DNA from 3 places in the Thalassobaculum sp. OXR-137 genome. Region 1 is predicted to be linked to each of the others. Evidence: riboswitches for the same ligand, from Rfam matches in the RefSeq annotation. Region 1 holds a riboswitch; each other region holds the start of a gene.
The links. Region 1 has a riboswitch for cobalamin ahead of T8K17_RS24075 (ABC transporter ATP-binding protein). Riboswitches for the same ligand answer to the same signal wherever they lie in the genome.

Region 1 (4,560 bases):
TAGACCGGAAAATTGTTGGACTTGTGCAGGTCTTCGGCCGGGCGACCAATGCAGAGATCGCCGGCGCCTGCGGCCTGTCCGTGTCGGCGGCGAACGACCGGCTCAAGCGGCTGCAGGAGCGCGGCGTGATCACCGGCTGGTCGGCCCGTGTCGATCCCGATGCGGTCGATCTCGGCCTGCTCGCCTTCATCTTCGTGGAAATCGAGCGCACAGAGCATAACGAGCGGTTCCTGGCCGCCGCCGCCCTGATGCCCGAGGTGCTGGAGCTGCACCACGTGACCGGCGAGTGGTCCTATCTGCTGAAGGTGCGGGCGCGGGACACCAAGGCGCTGGAGACGCTGATCACCGGCCGGCTCAAGGCCCTGCCCGGGGTCGCCCGCAGCCGCACCCATATCGCCTTGTCGTCAGCCAAGGAGAACGGGGCTCTTCCGATCGCGGAGCCGGAGGATGACTGACTGGGGGGTGGGGCCTTTCTCCCAGGGTTTCCTGTTCGGGCTCGCCCTGGCGATGCCGGTCGGCGCGATCGGCCTGCTCTGCATCCGCCGGTCCCTGGACCACGGGTTCGCCACCGGGTTCGCCACCGGCATGGGGGCAGCGGTCGCCGATGCGACCTATGGCGCGGTGGCGGCTTTCGGGCTGACGGCGGTCTCCGATTTCCTGCTGACCTGGCAGACGGTGCTGGCGCTGGCCGGCGGGGCGGCCCTCGTCTGGCTGGGCGTCCAGTCCTGGCGCAGCCGGGCGGCCGGACCCGCCCGCACCGCGCCGGTCGGCCCGCATCCGATGATGGCCTTCGTGCAGACGGTGGGCCTGACCCTCGCCAACCCGCAGACGATCCTGACCTTCGTCGCCCTGTTCGCCGGGCTCGGCGTGGTGCTGGGGGACGACGCGGGCTGGAGGCCGGCCCTGCTGCTGATCCTCGGCGTGTTTCTCGGCTCCGGGATCTGGTGGTTGATCCTGGCCGGCGCCGTCGACGGGTTCCTGCGGCGGCGCCTGAGCGAGGGGGCGATCGGCTGGATCAACCGCGGGGCCGGGGCGCTGATTATCGGCTTCGGCCTGCTGGCCATCGCCCGCGGACTGTCCCTGATCTAGCCGACATCTCAGTTCAGCCGGAAGACGACCGGGACCAGGGTCTCGCCGGCGACCGGCTGGCCGCCGCGCCGCGCCGGGCGGAAGACCCAGGTGGCGACGGTCTGATGGGCGGCGGTGTCGAGCACGCCGTGGCCGCTGCTTTCGGCGACGGCGATGCGCACCGGGTGGCCGGAACGATCGACCGCCACCCGCAGCACGACCCGCCCCTCCCAGCCGCGCTGGCGGGCCCGGAAAGGATAGTCGGGGGCCGGATTGCCGGCCGAGCCGACGGAGAACTCGGCCGGGCTGCTGCCGCCAGCCTCATCGTCTCGCAGTCCGCTCAATGCCGCCACGCTGGTCGGCGTGCTCGCCGGTCCGGCGCCTCGGGCGGGGGAGGCGGTCTCGGTGGATGCCGCAGCGGGTTTCGCGGCGCCCTCGCGTGACGCCACGGCGGCGGGAGGCGCGGCAGGGGGTGCCGCCGAGGGTGACGCAGGGCGGGCGACGGGACGCGGCGGCTCTGCGATCCGGGCCGGCACCGGCTCCGGCGTCTCGACCCGCTCGACAGCGGCCGCCTCGGGCCGCACTTCGGCGACCTGGACCGGCGCCGGGGCGGGTGCCGCCGGCATCGCCTTGGCCGGTAGGGGCGCCGGTACCGGGCGGGCGGGGCTGTCCGTTGCGGCCGGTGCGCTGAACGGCAGGGGGGCGGCGACCGCGGGAGCGGCGGCCTCGGCGACGGGCATGGTGACGGCCGGCGGTCCCGCGCGGTCGGCCGGCTGCGGTGCCGGACCGCCGGCGATGGCGGACCCCGGCGCGGCCGTCCGGTTCGGCTGGGTGAGGGTGACCATCACCACCTCGAACGGTTCCGGCGCCGTCGTCTGCGGACCGCCCCACCAGCCGATGGCGGCTGCCAGGGCAACGCCGTGCACCGCGACCGACGCGGCGACCGCCAGGGCCACCAGGAGGGGCCGGCCGGCCGGTTGCGGCGGCGCGGGACCGAGGATGCGGTCAGCGGCGGCCGGCATTCCGATCCTCCGACCCGTTCACTTGCACCGACCAGGGCACGATAAGGGCATTGTCGCCCTCGCCGATGCGCCGGGCCTCGACCTCGAAGGCCGCGGCGATGGTCGCCGCATCGAGGGCGCGAGCCGGCGGGCCCTCGGCGACCACCATTCCCTCGTGCAGCACATAGACCCGATGGCAGAACCGCGCGGCCAGGGTGAGGTCGTGCAGCACCACCAGGGTGCCGCGCCCATCCTGCGCCAGCCGGTCGAGCAGGATCATGGCTTCCAACTGGTGGCGCGGGTCCAGGCCCGTCACCGGCTCGTCCAGCAGCAGCAGGGTCGGCTCGCCCGCCAGCACCCGGGCCAGCATCACCCGCATCCGCTCTCCGCCGGACAGGGTCGTCACCGCGCGCTCGGCCAGATGGCTGGTGTCAGTCACGGCGAGGGCCTCGTCGACCGCCGTTCGGTCGGCCTCCGATATCCGGGACACCGGGGAGAGAAACGGCGTGCGCCCCAGCATGACGGTTTCGCGGGCCGAGATCGGCCACTCGCTGCGGGCGCTCTGGGGCAGATAGCCGAGGGTGCGGGCGGTGATCCTCCGGTCGAGCCCAACCATCGGCGCGTCGTCCAGGGTGACCGTGCCGCCGGTCGGCTCGGCAAGGCGGGCGAGGATCCGCAGCAGCGTGCTTTTGCCCGATCCGTTGGGACCGAGCAGACCGACAACCTCGCCCGGACGGACGTGGAGGCTGACCCGGTCGAGCAGCGCGCGGTTGCCGACATCCAGGCTGACGTCGCAGGCGCGGAGTCCGGTCGCCGAGGCGGTTGGGGAGGGATCGAGGGCGTTTCTCATGCGAGGCGGTCCGATCGCGATGGCGCATATCGCCACCGCTCGGGCCTCGGCCCTACCGTCGGAACACCCCGCCCGCCGGATGGTGACGCGTCGCGGTCGGTCTCCTGGCTCACGGCTCGGACGCGAACCCCCGTCCTTCCCGGCGCAAGTCCGGTGGCTATTCGGGGGTCGCTCGCCGTTTACAGTTGCGGGGGCAGCGCCGGTCTCTCACCGGCTTCCCTGATCGGATCTCCTGTCGGAGAGCGATCACCACGACGGCCGCAGTCTCCGGTCTCGGGGCCGGAGATGCAAGGAATTTCGCCGGAAATCGGCGGATATCCGGCCGTCAGTGGAGCATGGGGGAGGATTCCGGATGGGTGGCGATCCCCTCCAGCAACCGGATGTCGGGTGCCGACTTGCGGCGCACGGGCACCGTCATGTCGACCCCGGTCAGCGCCCGGCCGATGGTCGCGATGTCGTCATACGCCCGCAGCGCCGCCGATAGCGGGAGCCAGGACTGAACCACCGCCATCGCCTCCTCGCGCCGGCCGCGCTGGGACAGGGCGACCGCTTCCAGGATGTCGCGCTCGCCGTCCCCCAGGGTCGGGCACCGCAGGCAGCCCACGTCGCGCACCGTCGTCGCCTCGCGCAGGGTGACCATCAGCAGCCGGTCCACCGCGTCGCTCACGTCCTCCGCCTCGATCGTCGCGAAGCCGCAGCGCAGCAGGTCGCGCGGGTCGAGCCGGGCCTTCACCGACTGCACCCAGTGCCGGATCGCCCAGACGATCAGGGCCTCTCCGGTGGTCAGTCGGCAGATCGGAGTGCGCGACCCGGCGGTACTGCGCCGGGCGGGTCTGAGTTCTGAGGGTTGGGCCATTGCCGAAATCCCTTGTTGCGACTGGTTCTCATTTGTAGATACTGAAATTGAGAATGAGTTGCAACAAGAAGGCGCGCCTCATGTCGATTTCCCTGATCCTCAGCCTGACGACCCTCTCCCTGCTGTTGGCGACCGCCGGGTGCGGCATTGCCATCGCGGTTCTGGAGCGAAAATCGGCCGTGCCGCCGGTCGTGGAGCAGGTCTTCATGGGGCTGGCCGCAGCAGGGTCCACGGCGCTGGTCTCCTGTGTCGTTCTGCTGCACCCGGTGACCGGCGGTACGCCCGTGGCCCGCTTCGCCCTGCCATCGGTCACCAGCATCGCCATGGCCTCGGAGGTGGAGGCGGGCGACCTGCCTGCATGCGTTCCCTTGGAAGAGGGAGCCGCCTATGATCCCGGCCAAGCCCGGTTCGAAGGGCGCGGCGCAGAGGGAGATAGCGGCCATGAAGTTTCTGTATTTCGATCACCCGGACCTCGGTGACTGGCGGCTGGGCGTTCTGTCCGGCGACGGGGTGGTCGACGTCACCGATGCCGTCGCGCATCTGCCCCACCTGGACAACCGGGGCCTGATCAACGCGGTGATCGCGACCTACGAGGAGACCCGCGGCAAGATCGAGGCGGCCGTTTCCGCCGGCAAGCCGGTGGCCCTGGACGCCGTCACCATCCGGCCGCCGCTCCCGCTGCCGCGGCAGATCGACTGCATGGCCGTGAACTACATGGAAGACGGCACCCTGACCGAGAAGCCGCTGATCAACGGCTTCCACAAATCGCCCAGCGCGATCATCGG
Region 2 (4,560 bases), 870 kb from region 1:
GCCCCGCCGGAAGCGTTCACCGGATCGAGGAAGGTGGCGCCGGCGGAGAGCAGGAAGCCCGCCACCTCGCCCGACACGGTCAGCTCGAGGCCGGTGATCCGCGCCTTGTCCACGTTCGCCGGGGCGAAGATCGAGCTGTCGTAGGCGATCAGGTCGTCGATCTCGGTATGGAAGAGGTTGGCCCCCAGCTCGAAGCCGCCGACCGTCGCCGCGAGGCCGATCTCCGCACTCTCGGACATTTCCGGATCCAGGTCCGCGTTGCCGAAACCCGGATAGTACAGCTCGTTGAAGGACGGCGCCTTGAACGCGGTGCCGTAGGAGGCGGTGGCCCGCAGGTTGTCGGTGATGCGGTAGCCGTAGGCGGCACCGCCCGTCAGGTAGCCGCCGAACTGCTCGTTTTCGTCCACGCGGCCGCTGAGCTGCACCGTGTGGCGACCGAACTCGGCCCGGTGCTGGGCGAAGACGCCGGTATTGTCGCGGCTGTCCTCCACATACCCGGTGTCGCTGTCGACCTGATCGCGCTGGAAATCCACGCCCAGGGTCGTGACGTGATCCTGCAACAGGTACAGATCGTTCTGCAAAGACAAGACGTTGCGTTCTGTTTTGAACGTCGACTGATAGGTGCCGTCGAAGAAATTGTCGCTGTCGTCCACCGTATGACCCGCCGAGGCGGTCACGTCCCAATAGTCGGTCGGAGACGCCAGGGCACGCAGCCCGAGAACGTAGTTCACCGATTCCGACTCGTTCGAGGCCGATCCGTCGTATTCGTTTTCACTCGTCGCATAAAGACCGGTCGCTTCCACCTTGATACCATTGGAGAAAGCGTAGTCCAGTCCGCCCGTCACCGAGCTGCGCTCGAAGCCGTCCTTGTCGGGCTGGTTGGCGAAGCAGCCGCCGCCGGGGATGGCCGTGCCATTGCCGCAGGAGTTGATCCCGTCGGTGCGGATGTAATTCGTGCTCGCCGAAAACCCGATGCCGGAGGCCCGGCCGGAGAAGCCGGCGGTGCCCTCCATCGTGTCGTTGCTGCCGTAGCCGACGCTGGCATGGGCGTGGGTGGCGTCCGTCGGCTTGCGGGTGAAGATCTGGATGATGCCGCCCAGCGCCTCCGAGCCATAGAGATGCGAGCGCGGACCGCGCACCACCTCGATCCGCTCCACGTCGTCGATCGACAGGCTCTCGAAGTTGAACGTGCCGAGCGTGGCCGAGCCGACCTTCACGCCGTTGATCAAGACCAGGACATGGTCGCTCTCGGTGCCGCGCAGGAAGACCGAGGTCGCCTTGCCCACGCCGCCGTTGTTGCTCAGGGTCAGGCCCGGCACCTGACGCAGAGCGTCCGGCACGGACCGGATCTGCCGGCGCTCGATTTCGGCGCGGGTGACGACGCTGACCGGGGCCAGGGTCTCGTCGGCCGTCTCGGCGATGCGCGAGGCGGTGACAACGACCTCGTTTGAGGTGGCGACGGTGGCGCGCTCGCCGGCCGCGAGCTGTTGCGCCTTAGCCTGCTGGGCCTGGACCGGCAGCGCACCGGCGGCCACCAGCGCGGCGATCAGCGCTGCCCCCCTCAGGGATCGGCCCGATATCGGGCGGTTCTGGAAAGTCATGGCATTCTCCTCGTCCGGCGCACACCCGCGCGGCGTTGCTAAAGAGACATCGAGGAGCTGGACGGACGGGGGACGGCCACGGGTCATGCGCCACGGCCGACCCCGATCATCGCGCCCCGCGATATCGAGGTTTCACGCCGTGGCCGGTCTCCGGACTTGCGAGGCCGGGCCCAGGGGCCCCGATCCGACCGCGCCTTCCCATGCCAGGCGGCACAGTGGCGTCTTGCGGCGGATCAACCTCGCCTACCGTTGCGGGGGCAGTGCCGGAGTCTGACCGGCTTCCCGTTTCATCCCGACCCCAGATCATGGGTCGGGACACCACATGCGATTGACGGCCGGACGCTACGGTCGGGGGGTGGGCCTGTCAATCTTCCCTTTCAGCCCTTAGGGTTACTGGGAACCATGCGTCCTGAAGACCACCGGAACCCGGAAGCCTCTGATGACAGTCCAGATCAAGATCCAATCCGCCGTCGTCGGCCTGCTGGCGCTTCTCCTGGCCCTGGCGGCGCCCGCCGTGGCGCAGACGCCGGATCCGGAGGCCGTCGTCGAGGCGTTTCTGGCGGCTCGCGGCGACGGGCACGCCTGGGTGGAGGAAACCGAGGTTCCCACCCTCAACGCCAAGGGTGCTGCCGTCGTCCGGGTCCTGGAACGGGCCGAGCGTCAGGGCCTGCGCCCGTCCGACTACACCCTGCCCGCGGTCGACACGCCGGATGCCCTGGACCGGGAGGTCGGCCGGGCCCTGCTGCGCTACCTGACCGACCTGCAGGCCGGACGCATCGCCCCGAAGAAGGCCGACCCCGACCTGTACGTGTTCCGGCGCGAGGTCGACGGTCTCGCCCTTCTGGAGGCGGTGCACGCCGCGCCGGAGACCGCCAAGGCGATGGCCGATCTGGCGCCGGGCAATCCGATCTACCGTCGCCTGCGCCGTCTGCTGCTGGACTACCGGGCGCTGGCCAAGGCCGGCGGCTGGCCCGCGGTACCGGAGGGGCCGACCCTGAAGCCCGGCATGACCGACCCGCGTGTCTCCGCCGTCCGTCACCGGTTGGCCGCCACGGCGGACCTCACCCCGGTCCCAGGCGCCTCCGATCTGTACGACCCGGCCCTGGAAAGCGCGGTGCGCCAGTTCCAGCGCCGCCACGGGCTCGATTCGGACGGCGCGGTCGGCGCCAAGACCGTGGCCGCCATGAACGTCCCGGTGGAGAACAGGATCCGGCAGATCGTCCTGAACATGGAACGGTTCCGCTGGATGCCGGACGATTTCGGCGACGACCACGTCTTCGTCAACATGGCCGGGTTCGAGCTCGACTATGTGGTCGGCGGGGTCTCCCGGCTGACCATGCGGGTGATCATCGGCCGCCCCTATCGCGAGACGCCGATCTTCAGCGACCGGATCCGATATCTGGAGTTCAACCCGACCTGGAGCGTGCCGGCGAAGATCGCGGCCGAGGATCTGCTGCCGAAGATCAAGAAGGACCCGAGCTACCTGACCTCCGGCGGCTACGAGCTCTATGCCGGCTATCAGAACGACGCGCCGCGGATCGATCCGGCGACGGTGAACTGGTCCTCGATCCCGAAGGGCCGGTTCCCTTATCGCCTGCGCCAGGCGCCGGGGGAGAAGAACGCGCTCGGCCAGGTGAAGTTCATGTTCCCCAACCAGTTCGACGTCTACCTGCACGACACGCCGGCGCGCGACCTCTTCGCCAAGTCGGTGCGCAATTTCAGTTCCGGCTGCATCCGGCTGCAGAAGCCGATCACACTGTCGGAGGTGATGCTGGCGGCGGACGGCCAGGACCCCGCACAGGTCCGCAAGATCCTCGACAGCAAGAAGACGACACGGGTCAACCTGAAGACCCCCGTGGCCGTCCATCTGACCTATCTGACGGCCTGGATCGGCGAGGGTGGGACGGCCGAATTCCGCGACGATATCTACGGGCGGGACCCCCTCCTGGCCAAGGCCCTGGGTTTGCGCTGACGCCGACAAAAACGCTTGCACGGAGTCGCAAACCGAAGGAAAGAGGTTTTCTCGCGCCACGGCGCCTCGGAGACCATCGGACATGACGGAACACTTCGCTTCCTCGCCCCGACGCCGGGTTACGCGGCGGGCGGCCCTGGGCGCTTTGGCGCTTCTGATGACCGGCGGCACGCCGGCGCGCTCGGCCATTGTCGCCGCCCATGACACCCGCAAGCTGAAGATCGAGCACCTGCATACCGACGAGCGGCTCGACATCACCTATTTCCGGAACGGCCGATACGACACCGAGGCTCTGCGGAAGATCAGCTACATCCTGCGCGACCACCACGACGGGTCGGTCCACGCGATCGACCCCCGGGTGCTGGACTATCTCCACGACCTGTCGGTCCGGCTGGGCATCACCCAGCGCATCGGCATCATCTGCGGCTACCGCTCGGCCAAGACCAACGAGGCGCTGCGCGCCAGCACGTCGGGCGTGGCCAAGCGCAGCCTCCACATGCAGGGCATGGCCCTGGACATCCGCGTGCCGGGGATGCGGGTGAGCACCGTCGGCAAGGCGGCGATCGCCATGAACCGCGGCGGCGTCGGGCTCTATTCCCGGTCCAATTTCGTCCATATCGACTGCGGCGCGCCGAGGACTTGGGGGGCGTAACAGCCCCTCCTCACCCCGCCTGTCCGGGCTTTCCCGGCACGGCGACGATCGGGCGACGTTGCGCAATGGCGCATCTCCTCGGCCGCGAGACTGCGGGGTTCGATTTCGAACCCGCGCAGGCGGCCGGGGCCGAGCCGTCAAAATATCGGCTCCCATTCGCCAAATCCCAAACATCTTCAAGTTTTAAAAGACTTTTTCTCGTTTGTCAGAACGTTTGAAATTTAACGAAATTTATAGATAAATTAGTAAAATGAGGATCGTACAAATCCGTAATATCTGCAGCTCCGGCGCTCTCCTTGAGCCCTCCCGGACCTTGCATAGGACAATGGTCGGAC
Region 3 (4,560 bases), 350 kb from region 1:
AGCGGAAGATCTGGGTCAGCAGGGCCCGCTCCGCCTCGGAGACCCGCGGCGAGGCCCAGTCCTTCAGGTCGCCGCCGAGCGGGACTTCCTCTCCCATCCAGTGGGTCTGCTGCTGGCGCTTCCAGAACTCGTAGGCCCAGCCGTAGCGGCTGACGTCGTAGGTGCCGGTCGATTCCAGCAGGCCGACCCGGCCGGTGCCGATCAGCTCGCGCGGGTCGAGATGGACCAGGGAGTCGGGAATCACTGACATGACAGGCACTCCTCGTAATCGGTCGGCTCGACCGTGAAGGCCTGGCGTTCGACCTTCTCCAACTGCCCGGCGAAGCCGGCCCGGCTGACCGATTTGGAGCGGCAATAGTACAGGCTCTTGATGCCCCGCTCCCAAGCGGTCCAGTGCAGCATGTGCAGGTCCCACTTATGGATGTCGGCCGGCAGGAACAGGTTGAGCGACTGGCTCTGGCAGATGAAGGGCGCGCGGTCGGCGGCGAAGTCGATGAGCCAGCGCGGATCGATCTCGAAGGCGGTGCGGAACATCGACTTCTCGTCTTCCGTCAGGCAGTCGAGATGCTGCACCGAGCCCTCATGCTCCAGGATGCTCTCCCAGGTTTCCGGCGTGTCCGCGCCCTTGGTCGCCAGCAGCTTCTTGAGGTGCGGGTTGCGCACGGTGAAGGCGCCGGACAGGGTCTTGTGGGTGTAGATGTTGGCCGGGATCGGCTCGATGCAGGCGCTGGTGCCGCCGCAGATGATGCTGATGGACGCGGTCGGGGCGATCGCCAGTTTGTGGCTGAACCGGCTCTGCATCCCGCGCTCGGCGGCGTCGGGGCAGGGACCGCGTTCCTCGGCCAGTGCCACGGACGCGGCGTCGGCCTCGCGCCGGATCTTCTTGAAGATCCGCATGTTCCAGGACTTGGCCAGGGCGCTTTCGAACGGGATTCCCTGGGCCTGCAGGAAGGAGTGGAAGCCCATGACGCCGAGACCGACCGAGCGCTCCCGCATGGCGGAGTAGCGCGCCCGGGACATGCCGTCCGGGGCGTTCTCGATGAAGCTGGTCAGCACGTTGTCGAGCATCCGCAGCACGTCCTCGACGAAGCCCGGCTCCTCGTTCCACTGCTCCCAGGTCTCGATGTTGAGCGACGACAGGCAGCACACGGCGGTGCGCTCCTCGCCCAGGTGATCGGCCCCGGTCGGCAGGGTGATCTCACTGCACAGGTTGGAGGTGGAGACTTTCAGCCCCAGCTCGCGCTGATGCTTGGGCAGGTTGTTGTTCACGCTGTCGATGTAGAGCAGGTACGGCTCGCCGGTCTGCAGTCGGGTCTCCAGGATTCGCTGCCAGAGCTGGCGCGCATCGACCTGGCGCATGACCTCACCGTTCTTCGGGCTCTTCAGGTCGAACATCGCGCCGTCACGCACCGCCTCCATGAAATCGTCGGTGACATTGATGCCGTGATGCAGGTTCAGGCCCTTGCGGTTGAAGTCGCCACTGGCCTTGCGGATCTCGAGGAACTCCTCGATCTCCGGGTGGTGGATGTCGAGATACACCGCCGCCGAGCCGCGCCGCAGGGAACCCTGGCTGATCGCCAGCGTCAGGCCGTCCATGACATGGATGAAGGGGATGATGCCCGAGGTCTCGCCGGTGCCCTTCACCTGCTCGCCGATGGAGCGGACCTTGCCCCAATAGGTGCCGATGCCGCCGCCGTTCGCCGCCAGCCAGACGTTCTCGTTCCAGGTGTTCACGATGCCGTCGAGGGAATCCGGCACGGTGTTCAGGAAGCAGGAGATCGGTAGGCCGCGGGTGGTGCCGCCGTTGCTCAGGATCGGGGTCGCCGGCATGAACCACAGCCGCGACATGGCGTCGTACAGCCGCTGGGCGTGGTCGATGTCGTCGGCATAGGCGCAGGAGACCCGGGCGAACATTGCCTGGAAGTCCTCGCCCGGCATCAGGTAGCGGTCGCGCAGGGTGGCCTTGCCGAACTCGGTCAGCAGCGAATCGCGGCTCCGGTCCAGCACCAGATCGTCCGGCGTCGGCGCCTTGGCCAGCGGACGCGGCAGGGGTGCCCGCTGCGGCTCTGCTTTCGCTGCGGCAGGCCTTGGGGCCGCCGCTTTCGGCGCGATGGGAGCGGGCGGGAAATTGCCGGATTCGTCGAAGTCGTAGGCCAGTTGCGTAGACATGGACACCCCTCGTGTCGGTGGAGGGGGAGTCGGCAGGGCCTGCGGGAATGGGCAACAGCCCAGCAAGCGCCTTCCGGATCACCCCGCCCGGGACGGATATGCGCTCACGGCAGGTCTCCTGGCTCGCGGGTCCGAACGACTGTCTGGCCTTCCCAGCGTCCCATGGACACCAGTGACCCCTCTCGACAGCCGCTAGCCGCTAACAGTTGCGGGGGCAGCTCCGGCTTTGCCCGAAGGCGCACCGGGATTCCCTCTTAGCCCTAGATGTTGGTCATCCAGAGACCGTGAACGCTGCATTTAGTAATGATTTGCGCTGCGCCGTCAATCGTTTCCTGTGCCGCCGGGTATGTCGTCGGCGGACAAACTCAGGTCGCGCTGGGACGCAACGCCTGGGCCCGATCGGGCGTAGCCTTAGTCTGTCGAGGTGCTGTCCGTCCGGCCTGGAGGAGCCGGCGGGCGGAGAATTGGGAAGCCGGTGAAATCCCGGGACTGCCCCTGCAACGGTATTGGAGTGCGCAGCGCGGCAAAGAGCCACTGGGATGACCGGGAAGGCGCCGCGCGGGTCCGAAAGGACCGCTTCAGAGTCCGGAAACCAGCCTCGGAACGGCCAGGGGATCGCGGTGGGCGATCGGCGGGCTGTGCGTCGGCATGTCCGCTCTCAGGACCGCCGGCCGCCGGCGCCGATCCCATCCACCGGACCCGCCTTTGTGAAACGTGTCTTCGACGCGGGGTGATGTGATGGATGCGCGGCTTCGGACTCAGGAACTTCTTCTTCGCCAGAAATCCGGCTTCAGCCTGGAGCGGGACCTGTACGTCTCGCCCGAGACCTACGCCCTGGACCTGGAGCTGATCTACTACCGCGACTGGCTGTTCGTCGGCCATGACTGCGAGCTTGCCAAGCCCGGCTGCTACCTGACGGTCCAGGTCGGCGCCTATCCGGTGATCGTGATCCGCGGCGCCGACGGCGAGATCCGCGCCTTTCACAATGCCTGCCGCCACCGCGGCTCCCGCCTGTGCTCGGCGGAGAAAGGGGCGGTGGCCAAGCTGGTCTGCCCCTATCACCAGTGGACCTACGAGCTCGACGGCCGGCTGCTCTTCGCCCGCGACATGGGCCCGGGCTTCGACCCCGCGTCCTACGGGCTGAAGCCGGTGCATTGCGAGGGCGTGGCGGGATATCTCTTCATATGCGTCGCCGACCATGCCCCCGACTTCGCCCCGATCCGCGCGATGATCGAGCCGTATCTGGCCCCGCACCGGCTGCGCGATGCCAAGGTGGTGCACGAGACCACGATCATCGAGAACGGCAACTGGAAGCTGGTCTGGGAGAACAACCGCGAGTGCTATCACTGCGCCGGCAGCCATCCCGAGCTCTGCCGCACCTTCCCCGACACGGTCACCCATGCCGATCCGAACGCCAGCGAAGGCGATCCGGCCCTTATCGCGCTGTGGGACAAATGCCGCGCGCTGGGCCTGCCGAGCGGCTTCGACATGGCCGATGACGCCCAGTACCGCATCACCCGCATGCCGCTGCTGCGCAATGCGGAGAGCTACACCCTGTCGGGCAAGGCGGCCGTGAAGCGGCCGCTCAGCGACGCGGTCCGCGGCTCCGGCCTGGGCGCGCTGCTGCTCTACCACTACCCGACCACCTGGAACCACGTGCTCGGCGACCATGCGATCTCGTTCCGGGTGCTGCCGGTCGGCCCGCTGCAGACCGCCGTCACCACCAAGTGGCTGGTGCATCGCGATGCGGTGGAGGGGGTGGATTACGACCTCGACGAGCTGACCAAGGTCTGGCTCGCCACCAACGACCAGGACCGCAAGGTGGTCGAGGAGAACCAGATCGGTGTGAACTCTCCGGCCTATCAGCCGGGTCCGTACTCGCCGACCCAGGAGGCCGGGGTGATCCAGTTCGTCGACTGGTACACCGGCATCATGCGCCGCCGTCTCGGCGGCACCCCGGAGCGCCGTAGCGAGGTCGCGTGACCATGCGGTCGATCGAGGCCCTGCCGCGCTTCCGCAATCTGGACGAGCTGGTTCCCTGGAACGCCCAGTCGCAGATGCTGGAATGCGTGGCGGTGCTGCCGGAAACCGCCAGTGCCCGCACCTACTGCTTTCAGACGCCGGAGGAGAGCTGGTTCCGCTATCAGCCGGGCCAGTTCATCACCCTGGAGATCCCGCTGCCGTCGGGCACGGTGCACCGGACCTATACCCTGTCCTCCAGCCCGTCGCGGCCGATGCTGATCGCCATCACCGTGAAGCTGCAGGACGACAGCGTGGGCACCCGCTGGCTGTTCGACAATCTGCAGGTCGGTGGAAGGCTGAAGGCCTTCGGGCCGGCCGGATTCTTCTCCTGCCATACCTGGCCGTCGGACAAATACCTGTTCATCTCCG

Region 2: linked by a shared signal. The riboswitch ahead of T8K17_RS20175 (TonB-dependent receptor domain-containing protein) and the one ahead of T8K17_RS24075 (ABC transporter ATP-binding protein) in region 1 are both predicted to bind cobalamin.
Region 3: linked by a shared signal. The riboswitch ahead of T8K17_RS22515 (ribonucleoside-diphosphate reductase subunit alpha) and the one ahead of T8K17_RS24075 (ABC transporter ATP-binding protein) in region 1 are both predicted to bind cobalamin.

Annotation. Positions count from the first base shown of each region.
Region 1 covers NZ_CP139715.1:5,197,661-5,202,220, reverse strand. The annotation lists gene T8K17_RS24090 (Lrp/AsnC family transcriptional regulator) at 1-455, shown strand, start outside; gene T8K17_RS24085 (LysE family translocator) at 448-1,089, shown strand; gene T8K17_RS24080 (TonB family protein) at 1,098-2,090, opposite strand; gene T8K17_RS24075 (ABC transporter ATP-binding protein) at 2,074-2,919, opposite strand; cobalamin riboswitch at 2,996-3,188, opposite strand; gene T8K17_RS24070 (hypothetical protein) at 3,245-3,775, opposite strand; gene T8K17_RS24065 (hypothetical protein) at 3,856-4,254, shown strand; gene T8K17_RS24060 (fumarylacetoacetate hydrolase family protein) at 4,217-4,560, shown strand, end outside.
Region 2 covers NZ_CP139715.1:4,331,675-4,336,234, forward strand. The annotation lists gene T8K17_RS20175 (TonB-dependent receptor domain-containing protein) at 1-1,601, opposite strand, end outside; cobalamin riboswitch at 1,725-1,939, opposite strand; gene T8K17_RS20180 (L,D-transpeptidase family protein) at 2,041-3,573, shown strand; gene T8K17_RS20185 (DUF882 domain-containing protein) at 3,656-4,225, shown strand.
Region 3 covers NZ_CP139715.1:4,848,065-4,852,624, reverse strand. The annotation lists gene T8K17_RS22520 (ribonucleotide-diphosphate reductase subunit beta) at 1-250, opposite strand, end outside; gene T8K17_RS22515 (ribonucleoside-diphosphate reductase subunit alpha) at 241-2,169, opposite strand; cobalamin riboswitch at 2,260-2,471, opposite strand; cobalamin riboswitch at 2,575-2,785, shown strand; gene T8K17_RS22510 (aromatic ring-hydroxylating dioxygenase subunit alpha) at 2,908-4,152, shown strand; gene T8K17_RS22505 (hybrid-cluster NAD(P)-dependent oxidoreductase) at 4,155-4,560, shown strand, end outside.